Regions from separate parts of the Pseudactinotalea sp. Z1732 genome, predicted to be linked through region 2. Evidence: riboswitches for the same ligand, from Rfam matches in the RefSeq annotation. Region 2 holds a riboswitch; each other region holds the start of a gene.
What was found. Region 2 has a riboswitch for thiamine pyrophosphate ahead of ACPL7H_RS11925 (YkoF family thiamine/hydroxymethylpyrimidine-binding protein). Riboswitches for the same ligand answer to the same signal wherever they lie in the genome.
Positions count from the first base shown of each region.

Region 1: it holds a riboswitch for thiamine pyrophosphate, as region 2 does, so the genes downstream of both, thiM (hydroxyethylthiazole kinase) here and ACPL7H_RS11925 (YkoF family thiamine/hydroxymethylpyrimidine-binding protein) in region 2, are expected to answer to the same signal.
Region 3: it holds a riboswitch for thiamine pyrophosphate, as region 2 does, so the genes downstream of both, ACPL7H_RS01885 (thiamine ABC transporter substrate-binding protein) here and ACPL7H_RS11925 (YkoF family thiamine/hydroxymethylpyrimidine-binding protein) in region 2, are expected to answer to the same signal.

Region 1 is NZ_JBMPQC010000003.1:362,396-369,382, reverse strand. Features, by position in the region: gene thiD (bifunctional hydroxymethylpyrimidine kinase/phosphomethylpyrimidine kinase) at 1-504, opposite strand, end outside; gene thiE (thiamine phosphate synthase) at 501-1,169, opposite strand; gene thiM (hydroxyethylthiazole kinase) at 1,170-2,054, opposite strand; TPP riboswitch at 2,043-2,140, opposite strand; gene ACPL7H_RS08950 (LLM class flavin-dependent oxidoreductase) at 2,398-3,597, shown strand; gene ACPL7H_RS08945 (FMN reductase) at 3,616-4,233, shown strand; gene ACPL7H_RS08940 (LolA family protein) at 4,353-5,546, shown strand; gene ACPL7H_RS08935 (ABC transporter ATP-binding protein) at 5,543-6,553, shown strand; gene ACPL7H_RS08930 (ABC transporter permease) at 6,558-6,987, shown strand, end outside.
Region 2 is NZ_JBMPQC010000005.1:254,727-261,713, forward strand. Features, by position in the region: gene ACPL7H_RS11905 (DUF429 domain-containing protein) at 1-543, opposite strand, end outside; gene ACPL7H_RS11910 (protein adenylyltransferase SelO) at 651-2,312, shown strand; gene ACPL7H_RS11915 (PLDc N-terminal domain-containing protein) at 2,359-2,562, shown strand; gene ACPL7H_RS11920 (hypothetical protein) at 3,031-3,984, shown strand; TPP riboswitch at 4,127-4,233, shown strand; gene ACPL7H_RS11925 (YkoF family thiamine/hydroxymethylpyrimidine-binding protein) at 4,276-4,962, shown strand; gene ACPL7H_RS11930 (hypothetical protein) at 5,025-5,774, opposite strand; gene ACPL7H_RS11935 (NCS2 family permease) at 5,987-6,987, opposite strand, start outside.
Region 3 is NZ_JBMPQC010000001.1:395,368-402,354, reverse strand. Features, by position in the region: gene ACPL7H_RS01920 (Na+/H+ antiporter subunit A) at 1-534, shown strand, start outside; gene ACPL7H_RS01915 (Na(+)/H(+) antiporter subunit C) at 531-1,100, shown strand; gene ACPL7H_RS01910 (Na+/H+ antiporter subunit D) at 1,097-2,629, shown strand; gene ACPL7H_RS01905 (Na+/H+ antiporter subunit E) at 2,626-3,291, shown strand; gene ACPL7H_RS01900 (monovalent cation/H+ antiporter complex subunit F) at 3,288-3,638, shown strand; gene mnhG (monovalent cation/H(+) antiporter subunit G) at 3,635-4,009, shown strand; gene ACPL7H_RS01890 (DUF4235 domain-containing protein) at 4,036-4,278, opposite strand; TPP riboswitch at 4,371-4,486, shown strand; gene ACPL7H_RS01885 (thiamine ABC transporter substrate-binding protein) at 4,534-5,688, shown strand; gene ACPL7H_RS01880 (ABC transporter permease) at 5,867-6,987, shown strand, end outside.

The sequences.
Region 1 (6,987 bases), on a different contig from region 2:
GTACTTCCTGGCCACCTGGCGCGCCTGCGCCGTTGCCTCCTCCCAGTCCCCAGCGGTCTCGGTTTCGGCGAGCACAGCCAGTTCGGGGATGTTCGGGGTGATCAACCCGGCCCGTGCGATGAGGCCGGACAGCGCCCCGGAGGTATCGGCGTCCAGCAGTCGGTCTCCGCTGGTGGCCACCATCACCGGATCGAGCACCACGTAGGCTGCCGTGCTGCGCTCCAGCCACCCGGTGACCACCTCGATGGTGGCCGTGTTTGCCAGCATCCCGATCTTGACCGCATCGACCCGGATGTCCTCGCTGATCGCCTCGAGTTGGTCGACCAGGAACTGCGGTGGGGGGACGTGCACACCCCGGACCCCGCGGGTGTTCTGTGCGGTCAGCGCAGTGACCGCCGCCATGCCGTATCCGCCGTTGGCCGCGATCGACTTGATGTCCGCCTGGATCCCCGCGCCCCCGGAGGGGTCGGATCCGGCGATGGACAAGACGCGCGGAATGCTCATGCGCCGGCCTTGCCCGGGCCGGATCCTGCGGCGTCCCAGTCGGTACGCAGCCCCCGGGCCACCGTCTCGGGATCCGGCGCCGCACACAACGCCGAGACCACTGCCACCCCGCCGGCCCCGGCCCGCCGCAGCGGCCCGGCGTCCTCGGGCCGCACGCCGCCGATCGCCACGCACGGCAGCGGCGTCCGGGCGGCGAACCGGCCGAACCCCTCGATACCGAGCGCGTCCGGGTGGTCGGTCTTCGTCGTCGTCGGCCGGATCACCCCCACTCCCAGGTAGTCGACGGTGCCCCCGGGTAGGGCGGCGACGGCTTCTAGGTGCGCGACTGTATTGGCAGTGAGACCGACGATCGCCTCCGGTCCCAGTTCCGCACGGGCCGCGACCGCTGCGTCATCGAGTTGCCCCAGGTGCACCCCGTGCACCGGCAGGCCGCGGCTGCGTGCGGCGACGACGGCGTCGAGCCGGTCGTTGACGAGCAGGCGCGCCCGGCCATCGATCACCTCGGCGAGGTGCGTCAACTGACGCAGGTGATCGTCCAGGTCGGCCTCCTTGTCCCGCAGTTGCACGGTGTGCACCCCCCCGGCCACCGCGGCTGCCACCGTGGCGGGCACGCCGCGCGGTGCGCACAACTCGCGGTCGGTGACCAGGTAGATGCCCGGCTGCATTCAGGCCTCCTGCGGGTCCGGCGCCGGTGCCGCCAGCACCTCGACCCGAGCCTGCTCGATCACCTGCTCCGGGGTGATGCCGGCCAGTGCGTCCAGGAACGCGGGCAGGAACGTGCCCGGGCCGTGAGCGTCGGTGGCAGCCTGTTCGGCGGCGATGCCGTAGACCACGTGCGCGGCGGCTACCGCGGTCAGCGCGCTGGTGGTCCCACGGGCACCGAGCATCGCGGCGATGATCGAGCCGAGTGCGCAGCCGGCGCCGGTGATCCGGGTGAGCAGCGGGTGGCCGTTATCGACCCTGATGGCCGCTGACCCGTCGGTGATGAGGTCACGCGCACCGGAGACCGCCACCACCATCGAGGTCTCGCGGGCCAGGGCTGCGGCGACCGGGGCGGCTGTGTCGGTGTCGTCTGCGGAATCCACCCCGCGCCCACCGGCCCCGGCGCCTGCCAGTGCGATGATCTCCGAGGCGTTGCCGCGCACTGCCGTGGGCCCGGCGGCGAGCAGTTCGGCGGCGAAACCGGTGCGCAACGGCAGGGCTCCGATCGCCACCGGGTCAAGCACCCACGGGGTGCCGGCTTCGCTCGCGGCGCTCACCGCCGCCCGGCCGGCGTCGCGCTGCTGATGGGACAACGTGCCCAGGTTGATCAGCAGTCCGGAAGCCATCGGGGCGAACACCCCCGCCTCCTCGGCCGTGTCCACCATGGCCGGTGCCGCCCCGATCGCCAGTAACGCGTTGGCGGAGAAGTTCGTAGCCACGTGGTTGGTGATGTTGTGCACCAACGGGCTGTGCTCCCGCAGGGCTCGCAGCAGGTGCGCGGCCTGCTCTGTCACGTCGACCGCCTCCGGAAGGCCTACCGATTCGGTGTGACCGGAGACATCAGTCATGGACATTCCCTTCGCTAGTACGAACTAGTGCAGGTTCGACGGGTGTCATCTCAGCCGCGCGGTGGGCGGCACCCCGTGTCGTGATCTCCGAGTCTAACAACCCCACCCCGCAGAAGGTCGGGTCACCCCACACCGGCCGCCCCCCCGCCGCCACCCACGCCGCCCTCACCGCAACCACCACCGCCGAGGGCGACCCTGGCGGTCGAGGGCGAGTGGTAGGAACGTCGCCGTCGACCACAACGCTCGTTCTCGAGGGCGGCAGTGTGCCGGAATAGATCCGGTGGCGGTGATGTTTGTAGGGGTGTATATGCAAATGCATCGAGTTTCTTGAGAGGCCTGCACCATGCAGTTCGGAATCTTCAGCGTCAGTGACGTCACCACTGACCCCAGCACCGGTCACACGCCGAACGACACCGAGCGGGTACGGGCGATGATGACCATCGCCCAGCACGCCGATCAGGCGGGGTTGGACGTCTTCGCCACCGGTGAACACCACAACCCGCCGTTCGTGGCCTCCTCGCCCACCACGATGCTGGGCTACCTGGCCGGGACCACCAAGCACATCACGCTGTCCACCGCGACCACCCTGATCACCACCAACGACCCGGTGAAGATCGCCGAGGACTACGCCATGCTGCAGGTGCTCGCAGACGGCCGGATGGACCTGATGTTGGGCCGCGGTAACACCGGCCCGGTCTACCCCTGGTTCGGCCAGGACATCCGCCAGGGCGTGAACCTCGCGATCGAGAACTACGCCCTGCTGCGCCGCCTGTGGACCGAGGACGTGGTGGACTGGGACGGGAAGTTCCGCACTCCGCTGCAGGGCTTCACCGCCACCCCCCGCCCGCTGGACGGGGTGCCGCCGTTCGTGTGGCACGGCTCCATCCGTACCCCCGAGATCGCCGAGCAGGCCGCCTTCTACGGCGACGGGTTCCTGCACAACAACATCTTCTGGCCGATCGACCACACCAAGAAGATGGTCAGTTTCTACCGGAAGCGCTTCGAGCACTACGGCCACGGCAAGGCGGACCAGGCGATCGTGGGCCTGGGCGGACAGTTCTTCGCCCGGAAGAATTCCCAGGACGCGTGGAACGAGTTCCGGCCCTACTTCGACAACGCCCCGGTCTACGGTCACGGACCCTCGATGGAGGACTTCACCCGCGAGACCCCCCTGACCGTGGGTTCACCGCAGCAGATCATCGACCGCTACGCCACGATGCGCGAGCACGTGGGCGACTATCAGCGGCAGTTGTTCCTCATCGATCACGCCGGGTTGCCGTTGAAGACGGTGCTGGAGCAGATCGACATCCTGGCCGAGGAGATCGTGCCGGCGCTGCGCGAGATCAACGAGGCAGCCCGTCCCGCGCATGTCCCCTCGAACCCGCCCAGCCACGCCGACCGGGTGGCCCAGGTCGCCGAGGCCGGCACGTCCCAGGGCCAGCACGTGGCCGGCGAGGACCGCTGGACCGGCCGCCGAGCCGAGGACGACGTCGCTACCGCCGCCGCCGGCGCCGCCCAGCGTGGCGCCGCGTTCGGACTCTGAAGAAAGGACTCACCCCTGATGACTACCCGCACGATCGTCGCCATCTCCGGTGGCCTGAACAAGCCCTCCTCGACCCGGCTGCTCACCGACCGGCTGGTCGAGGCCGCCGTGAGTGAACTCAAGGCCCGCGGCGTCCAGGCGCAGGTGGAGGTCGTGGAACTGCGCGACCACGCCCACGACACCGTCAACGCGATGCTGTCCGGGTTCCCCTCCGGAGACCTCAAGGGAGTGCTGGAGCGCCTCGCCGCCGCCGACGGCGTCATCGCCGTCAGCCCGATCTACACCACCGGAGCGTCGGGGTTGTTCAAGTCCTTCGTGGACATCATCGAGAAGGAGGCCCTGACCGGGATGCCGGTACTGCTGGGGGCCACCGGCGGTACCGCGCGGCACTCCCTGGCGCTGGAGTACGCGATCCGGCCGATGTTCACCTACCTGCGGACCGACGTGGTCACCACCGCGGTGTTCGTCGCCACCGACGACTGGTCCGGTCAGGCCGACGACGTCAATCCGCTCCCGGCCCGGATCAGCCGGGCCGGTCGCGAACTCGCCGAACTCGTGGCGGCCCGGGACGAGACCCGCCCGGGCGACCTGTACGACGACGTCCCCTCCTTCGAGGCGATGTTCTCCAAACTCTGAGCAACGCTCAGCCGAGGTCCGTACCCGCCGCGGGCGCCTTATCGCACCGGGAATGGTGAGTACTGGTCGGCGGCCACGGCGGGGCGTATGGTCGAACCAGCACTCTCAAGGAGGTCACGATGACCCGCAGATGGCACCGCTGGCTACCGGCCGCAGTGGTCGGCGTCGTGATCGCGGGCGGGGTCGGGCTCGCGGCGCAGGCCGATTCGGCCGACCTGCCCGAGAAGTCACCCGAGGACGTCCTGACCATGGTGGCCGAGCACTCGGTGGAGGCATTCTCCGGGGAGTTCCAGACGAGCACCGAACTCGGACTGCCCGATCTGTCCGGCCTGGATGGTGCCTTCGGCCACGGGAACCGCGGCGGCATGCCGGCACCGGATCTCGCTGAGGATGCCGCACCGGAGCAGACCCAGGGCGCCGGTGATGAGAACGCCGGGCAGCGCGGCGGCTCCGGAGTGGGTGAGGTCCTGGAGTTGCTGACCGGCGAGCACACCGCACGGGTCTACGTCGACGGGCAGCAGGGGCGCATCCAGGTGCTGGACGATCTGGCCGAACGGAACGTGATCCGCACCGAGGAGGAGGTGTGGTTCTACGACTCCCGTGAGAATGCCGCCACCCACCTGGCGTTGCCGGCACCCGGCGACGAGGTGTGCCGCCCCGGCCAGGGGCCACACGGTTCCTGGTTCGACCACGGCGGCCAGCCGCCTGGCCCCGGGCCGGTCCCCACACCGGATGAGGTCGCCGCCGACGTTCTGCAGGCCCTGGAGACCGATACCGACGTCACCGTCGGCGCGGGCGAACGCGTGGCCGGGCGTTCGGCCTACACCCTGGTGCTGGCGCCCGGCAGCGAACACTCCCTGGTGGAGCAGGTGGCCTTGGCCGTCGACGCAGAGACGGGCTTCCCGCTGGGCGTCACCGTGCACGCCCGCGGCCAGGACGAACCGGCGGTTCGGGCCCAGTACAGCGCGATCACGTTCGAGCCCCCCGATGCCACGCTCTTCGACTTCACCCCGCCCGCCGGGGCGAGCGTGGAGGAGGTGGAGCTCCCGCCGTGCCCGGAGGGGGCCGGGACCGGGGCACCCGAGAAGCCGGACGACCACGTGGTGATCGGGCAGGGTTGGGACGCGGTCCTGGTGCTACCGGTGGACGAATCCGGCGCACTGGATGATCCACTCGTGCGCGAACTCACCCAGGACACCGGCGCCGGGCGTCTGCTGTCCACAAACCTGCTGTCCGTGCTGGTAACCGACGACGGGCAGGCCCTGATCGGTGCCGTCACCCCGGAGTACCTGCAGTCCCTCGCCGGGTCGTGACCGAACTCGCCGTCCGCACCGAGGGCCTGACCAAGACGTTCGGTACGCACAAGGCCGTCGACGACCTCGACCTCGTGGTCCCGCGCGGAAGCGTGTTCGGGTTCCTCGGGCCCAACGGCTCGGGCAAGACCACCACGATCCGACTGCTGCTCGGGCTGGCCTCGGCCACGGCCGGCACCGCGCACGTGCTCGGGCACCACATGCCACAGGGCCTGGGTGAGGTCCTGCCACGAGTCGGCGCCCTCGTGGAAGGACCCGCGCACTATCCCTACTTGTCCGGTGCGGCGAACCTGCGGCGCCTGGATGCGGCCAACCCTGCCGCCCCGCCCCGCACCCGGGAGACCCGCGTGGCGGCGGCACTGGAGAAGGTCGGTCTGAGTCACGCCGGAACCAAGCGGGTGCGCGCCTACTCCCTGGGCATGAAGCAGCGACTCGGGATCGCCGGCGCCCTCCTGATGCCACGGGAACTGCTCGTGCTCGACGAACCGACCAACGGGCTGGACCCGCAGGGCACCCGGGAGGTGCGGACGCTGGTGCGGTCCCTCACCGGGGAGGGGGCGACCGTGCTGGTCTCCAGCCACCTGCTGGCCGAGGTGGAGCAGACCTGCAGCCATGTCGGAGTGATGAGCCGAGGCCGGTTAGTCGCCCAGGGCAGCCTGGCCGATCTGCAGGATCTGGGGCAGGCGCGGGTGCGGGTGGTCACGCCCGACCCGCAGTGCGCCCGCGCGGTGCTGTCCCGGATCGGACTGCGCACCTCCGACGACGAGGGACCGGGGACGGGGAACGCTGCGGACGCGGCGACCGACCTTGCGACGCCCCCGGTCTCCTCGACGCCGGAACGCGTCGCCGTCGTCACCGCCGTTCTGCAGGAGCGACACCTACCGGAGACCATCGCGGCCGAACTCGTCGCCGGCGGGGTACGGCTCAGAGGCTTCGGCGTCGTGCGCGAAACGCTCGAGGAGCGGTTCGTCGCGCTGACCGGGGAGGGGTTCGACGTTGCCGGGTGAGGCGATGGACGGGCGGAGCACGCCGACCACCGCGAAGGCCGAGGACGCCGGGCGTACCGGTCCCGCGGCCGGAGCGGGCGGGAGCGGTTGGTCGATGTGGGCATCGGAACTGACGCTGCTGCTGCGGCGGCGCCGCACCTGGGCGATGCTCGTGGCGCTCGCCGCGATTCCGGTGCTCATCGCTGTGGTGGTCAAGGTCTCTGCCGACCCGGTGCAGCCCGGCCAGGGGCCGCCGTTCCTTGACCGGGTCACCCAGAACGGGCTGTTCGTCTCGATCACCGCGCTGGTCGTGACGATCCCTCTGTTCCTGCCGCTGACCGTCGGGGTGGTCGCCGGGGATGCGGTCGCCGGTGAAGCCGGGCTGGGCACCTTGCGGTACCTGCTGCTCGCGCCGGTGCGGCGGGGGCGGCTGCTCCTGATCAAGTTCGCGGGCA
Region 2 (6,987 bases):
CTGCTGCCACCGCGGGTTGCCGACCAGGGCCAACTCGGCCAGGGTCTCCATCCGGTCCAGCACGGCCAGCATGCCGATGCGCCGCGATGGCACCGGGCCCTTCTTGTACTTCAGCGTGCGCCCCAGCTCGAACAGCCCCACCATCGCCGCGTGCGGGTAGACCTCGATCGCCACCGGTGTCGCAACGTCGCCCCGGTGCGCGGGATCGGTGTGCCAGCCGTGGCGGCCCGCCAGCACCGCGGCCCGTGGCGGGTTGAAGTGCGCCCGCCCGAGGTTGCTGGTGTGGCAACTGGCCTCATACGCCCCGTAGGACTGTCCGATGAGGCGTTCGCACTGGCGCATCCCGGTGGGGTTGGTGACGATCAGCGGTGCGTCGATCGCCACGCTCACCACACCGGCCCCGAGCCCGGTCAGCCAGTCATCGATGTGCTCATCGGTGACCATGCTGGTCGAGGACACCAGCGCTCCGCCCTGGTCCACCGCGGCAAGCCCGGTGCGGGCGCGGGTGGACCAGGCCAGGTCGATCCCGATGTGCATGCTCATGCCCGGCCACACTATTCCCCGGGTTGGCACGGTCCGGGGCTTCTCCCGCACCGGGGCCTCGAGGGTCTGCCCGAGCATCGGCGCCGGGGGCGGCGTATCGTCGAAACATGACCACCACCGCCCCACCGAGCAACCTGCTGCACGGCACCTTTGCCCGTGAGTTGCCGGAATTGGCTGTGCCGTGGCAGGCCGAGAAGGCCCCCGAGCCCCGGCTGGTCGCGCTGAACGACACCCTCGCCGGTGAACTGGGTCTGGACCCGGAGTATTTGCGCAGCCCGGCCGGCCTGCGGTTCCTGCTCGGCAACGAGGTGCCCGAGGGCGCCACCCCGGTTGCCCAGGTCTACGCCGGCCACCAGTTCGGAACCTATGTGCCGCGGCTGGGTGATGGCCGGGCCCTGCTCCTGGGGGAGGTCACCGACAGCCACGGCGACTTGCGTGACCTGCACCTGAAGGGCTCGGGGCCCACCCCGTTCGCCCGCGGCGGGGACGGGCTGGCCGCGATCGGCCCGATGCTGCGGGAGTTCCTCATCAGCGAGGCGCTGCACGCTCTCGGGGTGCCGACCACCCGGTCGTTGTCGGTGGTGGCCACCGGCAAGGCGGTGATGCGTGAGCGTCCGCTGCCCGGTGCGGTCCTGGCCCGGGTGGCGGACAGTCATCTGCGGGTGGGCACGTTCGCCTACGCCCGCTCCACCGGTGATGAGGATCTGCTGCGCCGTCTGGCCGATCACGCCATCACCCGGCACCACCCGCAGGCGCGCGAGGCTGAGAACCCCTACTTGGCCCTGTTCGAGGCGGTGTTGGCCGCGCAGGCCGAGTTGGTCGCGAAGTGGATGCTGATCGGGTTCGTGCACGGGGTGATGAACACCGACAACACCACCATCTCCGGGCAGAGCATCGACTACGGTCCGTGCGCGTTCATGGACGCCTTCGACCCGGGCACCGTGTTCAGCTCCATCGACGCCCTGGGTCGCTACGCCTACGGCCGCCAACCACAGATCGCGCAGTGGAACCTGGCCCGGTTCGCCGAGACGCTGCTGCCGCTGATCAGTGCGGACCAGGAGCAGGCCGTCGAGTCGGCCACCGCGGCGCTGAACACCTTCCCGGCGGTTTACTCCGCCGCCTGGACGCGCGGCATGCGCGCCAAACTCGGACTGGAGTCATTCACGCCCGACGACGACGCAACCGACCTGATCAGCGACCTCACCTCGCTCCTGGGTGCTTGGGGTGTGGACTACACCTCCTTCTTCCGCCACCTGACCACAGCGGCCGGCGGGGACGCGGGCCCGGTGCGGGCGCTGTTCGAGGGTGCGGGTGGGGATGACGTTCCGGCGCCGACACTGTTCGGCGACGCCGATAGTGACCAGGTTCCGGCACCGACGCTGTTCGGCGACGTCGATAGTGACCAGGTTCCGGCACCGACGCTGTCCGGCAGTGCCGGTGGCGATGGGGTTCCGGCCCCGGCATCGCTCGACGGTAACGGAGGCGACGCGGCGTCATCGACCGAGCGGCCTGCCTTCGAGCCGTGGCTGCAACGCTGGCTCTCCTATCGCCCGGACGCGAGCGTGATGGCCCAGGTGAACCCCATCTACATCCCGCGCAACCACCTGGTCGAGGAGGCCCTCGCCGCTGCCGGCACCGCGGACCTGGGCCCCTTCGAGGAATTGCTGGACGTGATCACCCAGCCCTTCACCGAGCGCCCGGGACTGGAGCGCTACACCGAGCCCGCCCCGGCCGAGGCCGCCCCGTTCGTGACCTACTGCGGAACCTGACTTCCCAGGTCACGTACCCATCCGGGCGCGTTGTTAGGGTCGGGACATGTTTGAAGCCGCCGCAGGAGGCCTCGTGGTCGTCGTCTTCGCGCTGGCGTGGCTGGCGCTCATCGTCGCCGCGCTCATGTCCATCGCGCAGTCGCGCAACTACACCTCCGGAATCAAGGCGCTGTGGGTGCTGGCCGTGTTCGCCCTACCCTTCCTGGGCCCTTTGGCCTGGTTCCTCATCGGCCGCCACTCCTACGGCTAACAACCCACCAGCCCCCCACCCGGCCCCAGCCCCAGCCCCCGGCCCCCAGCCCCCGGCCCGCGACTTCCGGCCCCAGCCCCCGGGCTCCCGACTCCCGGCCCCGGCCCCCGGGCTCCCGACTCCCGGCCCCGGCCCCCGGGCTCCCGACTCCCGGCCCCGGCCCCCGGGCTCCCGACTCCCGGCCCCGGCCCCCGGGCCCCCGACTCCCGGCCCCAGCCCCCGGGCCCCCGACTCCCGGCCCCGGCCCCCGGGCCCCCGACTCCCGGCCCCGGCCCCCGGGCCCCCGACTCCCGGCCCCGGCCCCCGGGCCCCCGACTCCCGGCCCCCGGCCGGGGGATGACGGGGTGGGCGGGGGCGATGGGCATGGTTGAGGCAGGGGGTGGGCGGGTATGCACAGGGGGAAAACTGTGTCCACAGGTGCTGACCTGCAGCCGCTATGGGCGCAGGGGATTGGTGCTTACTGGCGTCATGCGCACGGTGCCGATCCCGGAGGGCCTGCTGCGGTACACCCGCTGGCAGTGCGGCCTCATTTCGACCGCGCAATGTCGGGCTCTGGGCATCAGTGCCGACCGGTGCGCCACCCTGGTGGCTCGCAGGATGTGGCAGCGGGTCGTACGCGGCGTCTACGACACCGAGCCGGACCGTCCAACGAACTTCGACGTGGCCCGGCGCAAGGCCGCCTGGACCGGCCTGCTGGCGATGGGTAAGAACGCCATCGCCGTGGGTTGCTGCGCCCTGGCCCTGCACGGGGTCGCCGGACTGCCCCAGCAGTTGACGCCGGAGGTAGCAATCACGGGTGGGCGCTGGCTGCGGGGACCGGTCGGCGTCGTCGTGCGCCGATATCGCGACGTACCGGTCCGGGTCCGGTACGCCGGCTGGCAGGTGAGCGACGTCCCCACCGCGCTCGTCCACGCTCTGCCGCTCCTGCGACGTGATCACGGGGTGGCCGTAATCGATTCGGCCCTCAACCAAGGGCTCATCAACACCAGCGACCTCACCGACGTCCGCCGGCGACTGCAGGGGCGGCGCGGTGCCGCTCGGGTCGGCTCGTGGTGGCCGCTGGTGGATGGTCGCGCCGAGTCGCCATTAGAGACGTGGGCACGGCTCGACTGCCATGACCACGACCTGCCACCGGATCAACTCCAGGTGGTGTTGCGCGATGCCACCGGTACGTTCATCGGGCGCGGTGACATGGGGTGGCGGCGCCGTGACGGCGGTTGGATCATCGTCGAGATGGACGGACGCCAGGTCCACAGCGAACCCGAGGCGCTCTTCCGGGACCGGCAGCGCCAGAACCGGTTGCTGGCCGAGGCGGATGCCACCATCCTGCGATTCACCAGCCGCGACCTGCGTCCCTCGGGCACCATCGCCAACCAAGTCCGCCAAGCCCTCACCCCCACCTCACCCACCCCCACCCCCTAACCCCAGCCCACCAGACCCCGCCGAAGTCAGCATTGATCGGCTGAACCTGCAGGTAGAACCGACTAATGCTGATTTCGCCGGTAGGCGCCCGAGGCCGATCGGCACCCGAGTGGACAGCGCCGGTCCGCCACGGTTAGCGTCGAACCAACCCCCGGGGAGCGCGCAGAGCGCTGAGAGTGCGGAGAGTCCGCAGACCCGTCCACCTGATCCGGTTCGTACCGGCGTAGGGAGTTGGGCACCCGCCGATGAGCATCGGCGGCTCATGAGGTACCCCGGGGCCGGAGGACACCGATGAGCACCACCGGCCACGGCAGCACGGAGAAGGTCGCCACGACCGGCACCAGCGCGGCCACCCCACGCGAACTGGGCGTCGGGATGCGATTCAGCATCCACCCGCACACCGACGACTTCGTGCGCGTGATCCTGGACTCCCTCACCGAGGTGGAGGCGAGCGGCGTCGCCGAGGGGCTGGTGATCGAGACCGACGAGGTCAGCACATACGTCGGTGCCCGGGCGGTGCCGGCCGAACAGGACCTGGCCGGTTACCTCGTGGCTGCCATCGCCGCCGCCTCCCGGCACTCCGGTGGCGGGCACGTCGCCGCCCATGTGCTGTTCTCCCGCGGTTGCCCGGGCGAACGTACCTGCGACCTGACCTCCACGATCCTGCCCGAGGTGGCCCCGGTGCGCCTGGAACCCACCGGAATCGAGGCGGTGGCGCAGTGGTCGCTGTACCCGCTACTCGATGGTGGGGACGATGCCGGCGAACACATGTCCATCATCGAGGCGGCCATCACCCGAGCGCAGGAGCGCGGCGTTGCCGCCCCAGCGGCCCACTACGCCACCAAACTCACCGGTGACCTCGCGGAGGTGGTGGCCACCGCCGTCGACGCGTGGGCCCAGGTGGGCACCACCGTCCCGCACGTGGCGACCCACCTGACCATCTCGGTTGGCTCACCCACGCGGGCCCGCGGGAGGTAACCGCGCCAGACCAGTTCACGAGGGCCCGTCCGCCTCGCGCACTGGCCGTGTGGGGTACGCGCTCAGGGAGCCCCGCCGCGCACCGTGGTGACCAAGTCGGTGAGGCTGGGCGTCGCCGGGGTGGAGGCGAACCCGAACCGCACCGGCGGGTCGATCGGAACCATCGCGCCCAGGTCCGTTCCATCCCACGAGGTACGAGCACCGGCGAGACGATGGAGGTCGCTCGCGCCGTAGTACTCCCTGCGCCCACCCCCGGCCGAACCGCGGGTACGCACCCCTGGCAGGGCCACCCGCGCGACCGGATCGGTCAGGAGGGTGAACCAGGGCGCACCGGCCACCGCAGCGGGCAGCGCGCGCAACAGCCAACCCACCGCTGCCCGCTTGCCGATCTGCACGGTTGCGGACAGCGGGCCGGCTTCGATCTGCCACCGCTCCCCCGCCATGGTGGGCACGGTCCGCGGCAGCGCCTCGGCCGGTACGGGCGGCTGGGAGGAGCCGGGATCTGCCATTCCCCACGCAACGGCGTCACGCGCACGCGCACCTGCCGGGGGCCTGGGTGCATACCGGTGCACGGTCACGTTCGCGGGCTCGACGGCATCGAACTGGTACGTGGCCGAGACGAACTCGGCGACCTCCGTCGATGGCGCCAGCAGCACTCGATGCCCGTGCGGATGCTGCACCATCACCCCCGCGAATGGCCCCAGCGGAGTGGTGTGCCAGTTGCCCACGACGAACCGGGTTCCACCCGCGGTCCCCCACCCGGCGATCCGACCGGAGAACCTCCAGGTGCGGGGCGAAGCGGAGCGGGTCATACCCCATGGTCCATCGGCGGGCGCCGGTGCACCAACCGCAGCGCGGTCACTCGGAGCAGCAGTTACCCGGTGCACCTACCCACCCGGAGCACCGGCCCACCCAGAACACCGGCCCACCCGGACCACGCGCCAAGCCCAAGCCGCCGGCGGACGCGCCACCCGCGCCGCCCCGCGCCCGCCCGCGCCGCCCAGCGCCCGGACCGCCGCCCGGACTAACCCCCGAGCAGCGTTCCGATCGGACCGCGCACGAAGTAGAAGACGAACATCAGCGAGGTCACCCACATCAGCGGGTGCACCTTGCGGATCCGGCCGGCACCCACCTGGATGATCACGTAGGCGATGAACCCGGCGCCCATCCCCGCGGCGATGGAGAAGGTCAGCGGCATCATCAGGATGGTCAGGAACGCCGGGATCGCCACCTCGGTGCGCTTCCAGTCGATCCCGGTCACCTGGGCCATCATCAGGAAGCCCACCAGCACCAACACCGGCGTAGCCGCTTCGAAAGGCACCAGCGCCACGATCGGGGAGAACAGCGTGGCCAGCAGGAACGCGATGCCGACCACCACGCTGCTCAGCCCGGTCCGGGCACCCTCACCGACACCGGCTGCGGATTCGATGTAAGCGGTCGCCGTCGAGGCCGATCCCGCGCCGCCGGCGATGGCACCGAAGGAGTCCACCACCAGGATCTCTCGGGTCCGCGGCGGGTTGCCCTGCTCATCCAGCAACTTGGCCTCGGCGCCCACGGCCACCATCGTGCCCATGGTGTCGAAGAAGTCGGCCAGCATCAGGGTGAACACCAGCAGCAGGACGACGACGATGCCGACCTTCTCGATCGACCCGAGCAGGGAGAAGTGGCCCAGCAGGGCGAAGTCGGGCAGCGAGATGATCTCACCGCTGATCTCGGGCGGGTTGAGCTGCCAACCCCAGGGGTTGTCCTCCGAGGCCCGCCCCACGTTCAGGAACGCCTCGGCGAGCATCGCCAGGCCGGTGCCGACCACGATCGCGATCAGCAGCGCCCCGCGAACCTTGCGCACCCACAGGATGCCGGCGGTGAACAGCCCGATCACGAAGATCAGCGAGGGCCACCCACCCAGCGACCCGTTCAGCCCCAGTTCCACCGGCGTGGCCATGGAGGCCGGGATCCGGATGATGCCGGCGTTGACGAGGCCGACGAAGGCGATGAACAATCCGATGCCCACACTGATGGCCATCT
Region 3 (6,987 bases), on a different contig from region 2:
TCGGTGATGTTCGAAGTGATCACTCGGATGCTGTTCCACACCATGTTGGTGCTGTCGGTGTGGCTGCTGTTCGCGGGACACAACGCCCCGGGCGGCGGGTTCATCGCCGGGATGATCGCCGGGGTGGCGCTGATCGTGCGGTACCTGGCCGGGGGCCGCTACGAACTGGGTGAGGCGCTGCCGCTGCAGCCGGGTGGGCTGCTCGGCGGCGGGCTATTGGTGGCCACCGGCACCGGCATCGCCCCGCTGTTCTTCGGCGGTCAGGCGCTGCAGTCCTTCCGGCTGGACCTCGACCTCGGCATCCTCGGCGAGATCCACCTGCTCACCACCCTGGCGTTCGATATCGGGGTCTACCTGATCGTCATCGGACTCGTCCTGGACATCCTGCGGACCCTGGGTGCCGAAGTGGACCGTCAGGGTGAGGCCGAAGGGCGGGCCGCCCCCGACGTCGCGCACGACTCCCCCCGGTCTGCGGTCGGTGACGCCGACGTGCTGGACGACCTGAGAGCCGGCGTAGGGGGTGCGGGCGGATGATCGAAGCGAGTCCGAGCCTGGCCCTGGTGATCGCGGTCGGCGTGCAGTTCGGTGCCGGGGTGTACCTGCTGCTCGAGCGGAGCCTGACCAGGGTGCTGGTCGGCATCTACCTCATCGGCAACGGAGTGAACCTGATGTTCTTGCTCGCCGGCGGTGCCGCCGCGAGCCCTCCGCTGCTCGGGTCCGGGCCACAGGAGGAGATGGCCGATCCGCTGCCGCAGGCGATGGTGCTGACCGCGATCGTGATCAACCTGGGGCTGACCGCGTTCGTGCTGGCCATGGCCTATCGCACGTGGCAGTTGCACGGCCACGACGAGGTGCAGGACGACCTGGAGGACCGCCGACTGGCTCAGCGCCTGGAACGCGGTGAACTGGACACCCGCGACGACGACCTCGGGGTGAGCCTGGCTGTCGAGGCCGCCGAGGCCCGTGACGAGACCGAGGAACCGGGGATCGAGGAACAGCCGTCCCCGTCCACCCCGAACGTGAGCGCCGACGACTCGTCAGCCGAGGGCCCGGGTGGAGCAGTCCCCGGCGCCCCCGACTCGAAGGGGGGCGCCACATGAACTGGCTATTACCGATGCCGGTGATCCTGCCCCTGTTCGCTGCCGGCTTCGCCCTGGCCATGGCACGCCGTCCCAAAGCACAGTTGGCGGCCTCGGTCACCACCTTGACCGTGGTCCTGGGGATCGCGATCGCGTTGGTGGCGATCACCCACGCCCAGGGACCCCAGGTGGTCAACCTCGGCAACTGGAGCGCCCCGGTGGGCATCGTGCTGGTGGCCGACCGGCTCTCCGCGCTGATGCTGGTGGTCTCCGCAGTAGTGCTGCTAGGGGTGTTGCTGTACTCCGTGGCCCAGGGTCTCGCCGACGGCGATGAGGGCGCCCCGGTGGCGATCTATCACCCCACCTACCTGGTGCTGGCCGCCGGTGTGTCCAACGCCTTCCTCACCGGGGACCTGTTCAACCTGTTCGTCGGGTTCGAGATGTTGCTCGCGGCGAGTTACGTGCTGCTCACCCTGGGTGGCACGGGCTCGCGGATGCGGGCCGGGTCGATCTACGTGATCGTGTCGCTGCTGTCCTCGATGCTGTTCCTCATCGCCATCGCGATGATCTACGCGGCCACCGGCACGTTGAACCTGGCGCAGTTGAACGTGCGCCTGGCGGAGATCGATCCGAATGTCTCCCTGGTGCTGCAGATCCTGTTGTTACTGGCCTTCGGCATCAAGGCGGCGGTCTTCCCGCTGTCGATGTGGCTACCCGACTCCTATCCCACAGCCCCGGCACCGGTCACCGCGGTCTTCGCCGGGCTGCTCACCAAGGTCGGCGTGTATGCCATCATCCGTACCCAGACGCTGCTGTTCACCGACGGGCGGATGGACACGATCCTGATCGTGGCCGCGATCGTCACCATGGTGGTGGCCATCCTCGGCGCCGTGGCCCAGGACGACATCAAGCGACTGCTGTCCTTCACCCTGGTCAGCCACATCGGCTACATGGTGTTCGGAATCGCCCTCGCGAATCAACTCGGCCTGTCCGCATCGATCTTCTACGTGACCCACCACATCACCGTGCAGACGGCATTGTTCCTCGTGGCAGGGCTGATCGAGCGCAGGGGTGGCAGCACCTCGTTGGAGCGCCTCGGCAGCCTGACCAAGGCCGCACCGGCGCTGGCGATCTTGTTCTTCATCCCAGCGATGAACCTCGGTGGAATCCCGCCCATGTCAGGGTTCCTGGGCAAAGTGGGTCTGGTGCAGGCCGGCATCCAGCACGATTCGTCCCTGGCGTATGTCGCGGTGGGCGCGAGCCTCGTGACGTCACTGCTCACCCTGTACGCGGTGGTGAAGGCGTGGAACAAGGCGTTCTGGCAGACGGCCCCCCAGCCTCTGCCAGAGACCGACGTACCTCGCAGCATGTTCGCCCCCGCAGCGGTCATCGCCTCGATCGGAGTGCTGCTCGCCGTCGTCGCCGGTCCGTTGTACGCCTACACCGACGCGGCCGCGCGGGACCTGCGTGCCCAGTCGCCCTACGTCTCGGCGGTGCTGCCCGACGGCGAACGTGGCGAGGGCATCTCCCACCAGGTGGAGCCCGAATGAGAACCCAGCCTGCCCACCCGTCCGCTCCGACCGGCCTGAGCGCTTGGCTGAACCGATGGCCGATGCTGCTGTGGATGACCGCGCTGTGGGTGCTGTTGTGGGGTGACCCGACCCTGGCCAACGTGCTGGCCGGGTTCGGCGTCGCGGTGCTGCTGGTGCTGTTGACACCGATGCCCGCGGTCGGATACGCCGGCCGGGTGAGTATTCCCGGGGCGGTGTGGCTGATCGCCCGCTTCATCGTCGATGTGCTGCTCGCCTCGGTGGAGGTGTCGAAGATGGCGCTGCACCCGCGCCGGGGCCCCGAGGGCGGCGTCATCCGCATCCGGCTGCGTTCGGAGTCCGACCTGATCCTCACCCTGACCGGGGTCTTCACCTCACTGGTTCCCGGTTCGATCATCGTGGAGGCGCATCGGCTCACCGGCACCCTCTACGTGCACGTGCTCGATCTGCCCACCAGCGGGGGTGTCGAGACCTTCCGCCGGCAGGTACTCCTCCAGGAGCGGCGCCTGTTGTACGCCCTGGCCAACCAGGAAGACCTGGCCCGTGCCGGATTGCCGCGCCGGCGCTGGTGGGGTGGGCCGGACCGGGCAGCGCTGGATCCCGGCCCTGCCGGGCGCGCTGCGGGGGCCTCCGATGGCAACGCTGGGGAGGTGGACCGATGAGTGCGCCGGTGTTGTGGATCTGCGGGATCCTGGTCGTCGGAGCGGTCCTGGTGGCGCTCTTCCGCGTGGAGCGCGGCCCGAGCATGCTGGACCGGATCGTGGGCCTTGATGTGGTGATCGCGGCCCTGATCGGCACCGTGGCCCTGTGGTCGGCCACGACCGGACGGGTGGACCTGGTGCCGTTGCTGACGGTGATGGCAATCGTCGGGTTCGTGGCGGCGGTGACCCTGGCGCGGTTCGCGGCCGCAGAGCCGGAGGATGAGGGCCGGATCCTCAGCGAAGAGGAACTCCAACGGCTCGAGGCAAGGCATGCGCTGGATGACGATGCCGAGGAGGACGAGCGATGAACTCGGAACTGCTGCGCGAGATCGTCGCCTCTGCCTTCTTCATCACCGGCAGCGCGCTCGTGATGGTCGCAGCGATCGGGATGGTCCGGTTCCCGGACCTGCTGTCACGGTTGCACGCAGCCACCAAACCTCAGGTGCTCGGCATCATCCTGATGATGAACGGGCTGGCCCTGACGCTGGGATCCTGGCAAGTGGGTTGGAAGGTGCTCCCGGTGATCATCTTCCAACTGGTGACCGCTCCGATCGCCGCGCACATGGTGGGCCGCGCAGGGTACCGCACCGACAAGGTGCGTTCAGACCTGCTCGGAGTCGATGAACTCACCGAGGACCTGGAGGCCGCGCGCGCCGAGATCGAGGACACCCAGGCCTGAACGTGCCGGTGCCGGCCTCGCGCTGGTCAACGAGCGACGTCGCCGCTGGACAGCCACTTGTGGGCGCCGCGGCTGGCGTAGGCGCGGACCAACGCCACCAGCGCGCTGGAGATCGCCGCGAAGAGCACGATCTCAGCGATGGGCATGCTTCCGTCCTTGTCGTCGGTTGGTGGCTCATGACCGGTGACGCTCTTCCAGGCGGTCCCGAGGACCTTGTTCGCGACGAGGCCGGCGACGATGGTGGCAACGGCGGTGACGACTCGCTCCATGGCAGATCTCCTTTACGACGACTGCACCCAGCGTAGCCGTCCACGATCCTCGCGCGCCCGTCGGCCGCACCGGCCGACGGGGTGTAGCCTCGTGGGTGCGACAGGGGAGCGTCGGCCGAGTCAGGTGCGGCGCTGAGAGTGCGGCCACCCGCAGACCCTCGAACCTGCTCCGGTTAGCACCGGCGAAGGGAGTCGAGCATCTCTCCCGTGGCGTCGCGCCGCGGACCCCTTCTCACATCACGCTGAGGAGGAAGAATGAATCACCACACCATGTCTCGCCGCCGGCCCGGGCGGGTCGGCCCGGACCCCGGGCGGATCGGACACCTTGCCGCGTTCACCGCCCTGGCACTGGCCGTGGCCGGCTGCACGGTGGGCGCCGGGAACGACAACCCCGACACCCCCACTGACGACGACGCGGACTCCACCGCAGTAGGGGAGGGCGAGACCACCGGCGGCGAAGGCACGGTCCAGGTGGTCACGCACGACTCGTTCCACGTCTCGGAGGATCTGATCAGCCAGTTCGAGTCCGACTCCGGCTACACGCTGTCCTTCAGCGCACCCGGTGACGGGGGAGCCCTGGTGAACCAGCTGATCCTGACCAAGGACGCGCCCCTGGGCGACGTCGCCTACGGCATCGACAACTCCTTCGCCTCCCGCGGCATCGCCGAGGACGTCTTCAGCCCCTACACCTCCGCTGCGCTGCCCCCGGCCGCCGAGGACTACCTGATCGACGGCGGAGACGAACTCACACCGATCGACGTGGGCGATGTGTGTCTGAACATCGACACCGCCTGGTACTCCGAGGCCGGAGTCGCCGAGCCGTCCGACCTGGCCGACCTGACCGGGCCCGACTACGCCGACCACGTGGTGGTGACCAACCCGGCCACGTCCTCACCCGGCCTGGCGTTCCTGTTGGCAACGGTCGCCGAGTTCGGGGACGGCTGGACGCAGTACTGGCAGGACCTGGCCGACAACGGCCTGCTCGTCGTCGACTCCTGGTCCACCGCCTACTCCGAGGAGTTCTCCGGCTCGGTCGGGCAGGGCCCGCGCCCGGTGGCGTTGTCCTACTCCACGTCGCCGGCCTTCGAGGTCGGACCGGACGGGGAGGACCCGACGACGACGGCGATGCTCACCTCATGCTTCCGTCAGGTGGAGTACGCCGGGGTGCTGGCCGGGGCGGACAACCCCGAGGGCGCCGAGGCGTTCATCGACTTCCTGCTCAGCGACGCCGTCCAGGCCGACATTCCCGGCCAGATGTACATGTACCCGGTCAACCACGACCTGGAACTCCCGCAGGAGTGGACCCGATGGGCCCCCCTCGCCGAGGAACCGTTGACGGTGGACCCGGCCGAGATCGATGAGAACCGTCAGGACTGGATCCAGGCTTGGACCGACATCGTGATCGGCTGAGGATGGGAGCCAGCACCGCCCGGCCCAGCCCGGGACGGCCCAGCCTGACCCGGCCCAGCCCGGCACGGCCCGGTCCTGTCCGGGTCTGCGTGGCCGGGCGTTGCGCTGCCGCCCGGGCGGGTCTGCGCACCACGTCAACCTGTCGGTCGCGGGCCGCCGGGCAGGACGGGTCCTGAGCATGGCACGGTGGCTGCGAGGTTGGGTCTGGGTGCTCGCGGCCGCCGTGCCGCTGGTGTTCCTGGCCATCTTCTTCGCCTGGCCGGTGACCACCTTGGTGTTGCGCGGTTTCGTGCCGGACGGGGCGTGGGACCTCAGCGGCTTCACCGAGGTGTTCGCCCGCCCGCGCACCTGGCGGATCCTCTTCCTCACGATCGCGCTGGGGGTGCTCGGCACCGTCTTCTCGGTGCTGCTGGGCGTTCCCGGTGCCTATGTGCTGTACCGGCGCACGTTCCGCGGCCAGCGGATCCTGCGGGCATTGATCACGATCCCGTTCGTGCTACCCACCGTGGTGGTGGGGGTGGCGTTCCGGGCCTTGCTGGCCGCTGACGGGCCGCTGGGATTCCTGGGCCTGGATCGCACCTTCACCGCGATCGTGCTGGCGCTGGTGTTCTTCAACTACGCGATCGTGGTGCGGACCGTGGGCGGGTTCTGGGAGCGTCTGGACCCGCGCACCGAGCAGAGCGCCCGGGCGCTGGGCGCCTCCCCTGCGCGCGCCTTCTGGTCTGTGACAATGTCGGCGCTGACCCCGGCAATCACCTCCGCCGCCTCGGTGGTGTTCCTGTTCTGTTCCACTGCGTTCGGTGTGGTGCTGGTGCTGGGCGGGATCCGGTTCGGCACCATCGAGACCGAGATCTGGATCCAGACCACCCAGTTCCTCGACCTGCGCACCGCCGCGGTGCTCTCGGTGCTGCAACTCTCGGTGGTGACCGCCGCGCTCATCACCTTCTCCCGTGCCCGGGCCCGGCGGGAGGCGGCCCTGAAACTACACGGCGCCCAGCACCAGGCACGCCGGCTGCGGTTGTGGCAGCCCGTGCCGCGGCGTCGAGAGCGAGGGTTACGGGCGAAGTCGAGTGTCCGCACCGTCGGTCTCGGCCAAACGGCTCGAAGTCGAGGCCGGTTCGCCGCCCGCTGGGGCCGCCCGGGGCCGGATCTGCCGGTGGCCGCGGTGACCGCCGTGGTGATCGTGGGCCTGCTCGCGCTGCCCCTGGCTGCGCTGGTGGTGCGCTCGCTGCGCACGCCGTCGGGTACGTGGGGGCTGGACAACTACGTGGCCCTGGGCAGCACCGGCGGACCGAACGC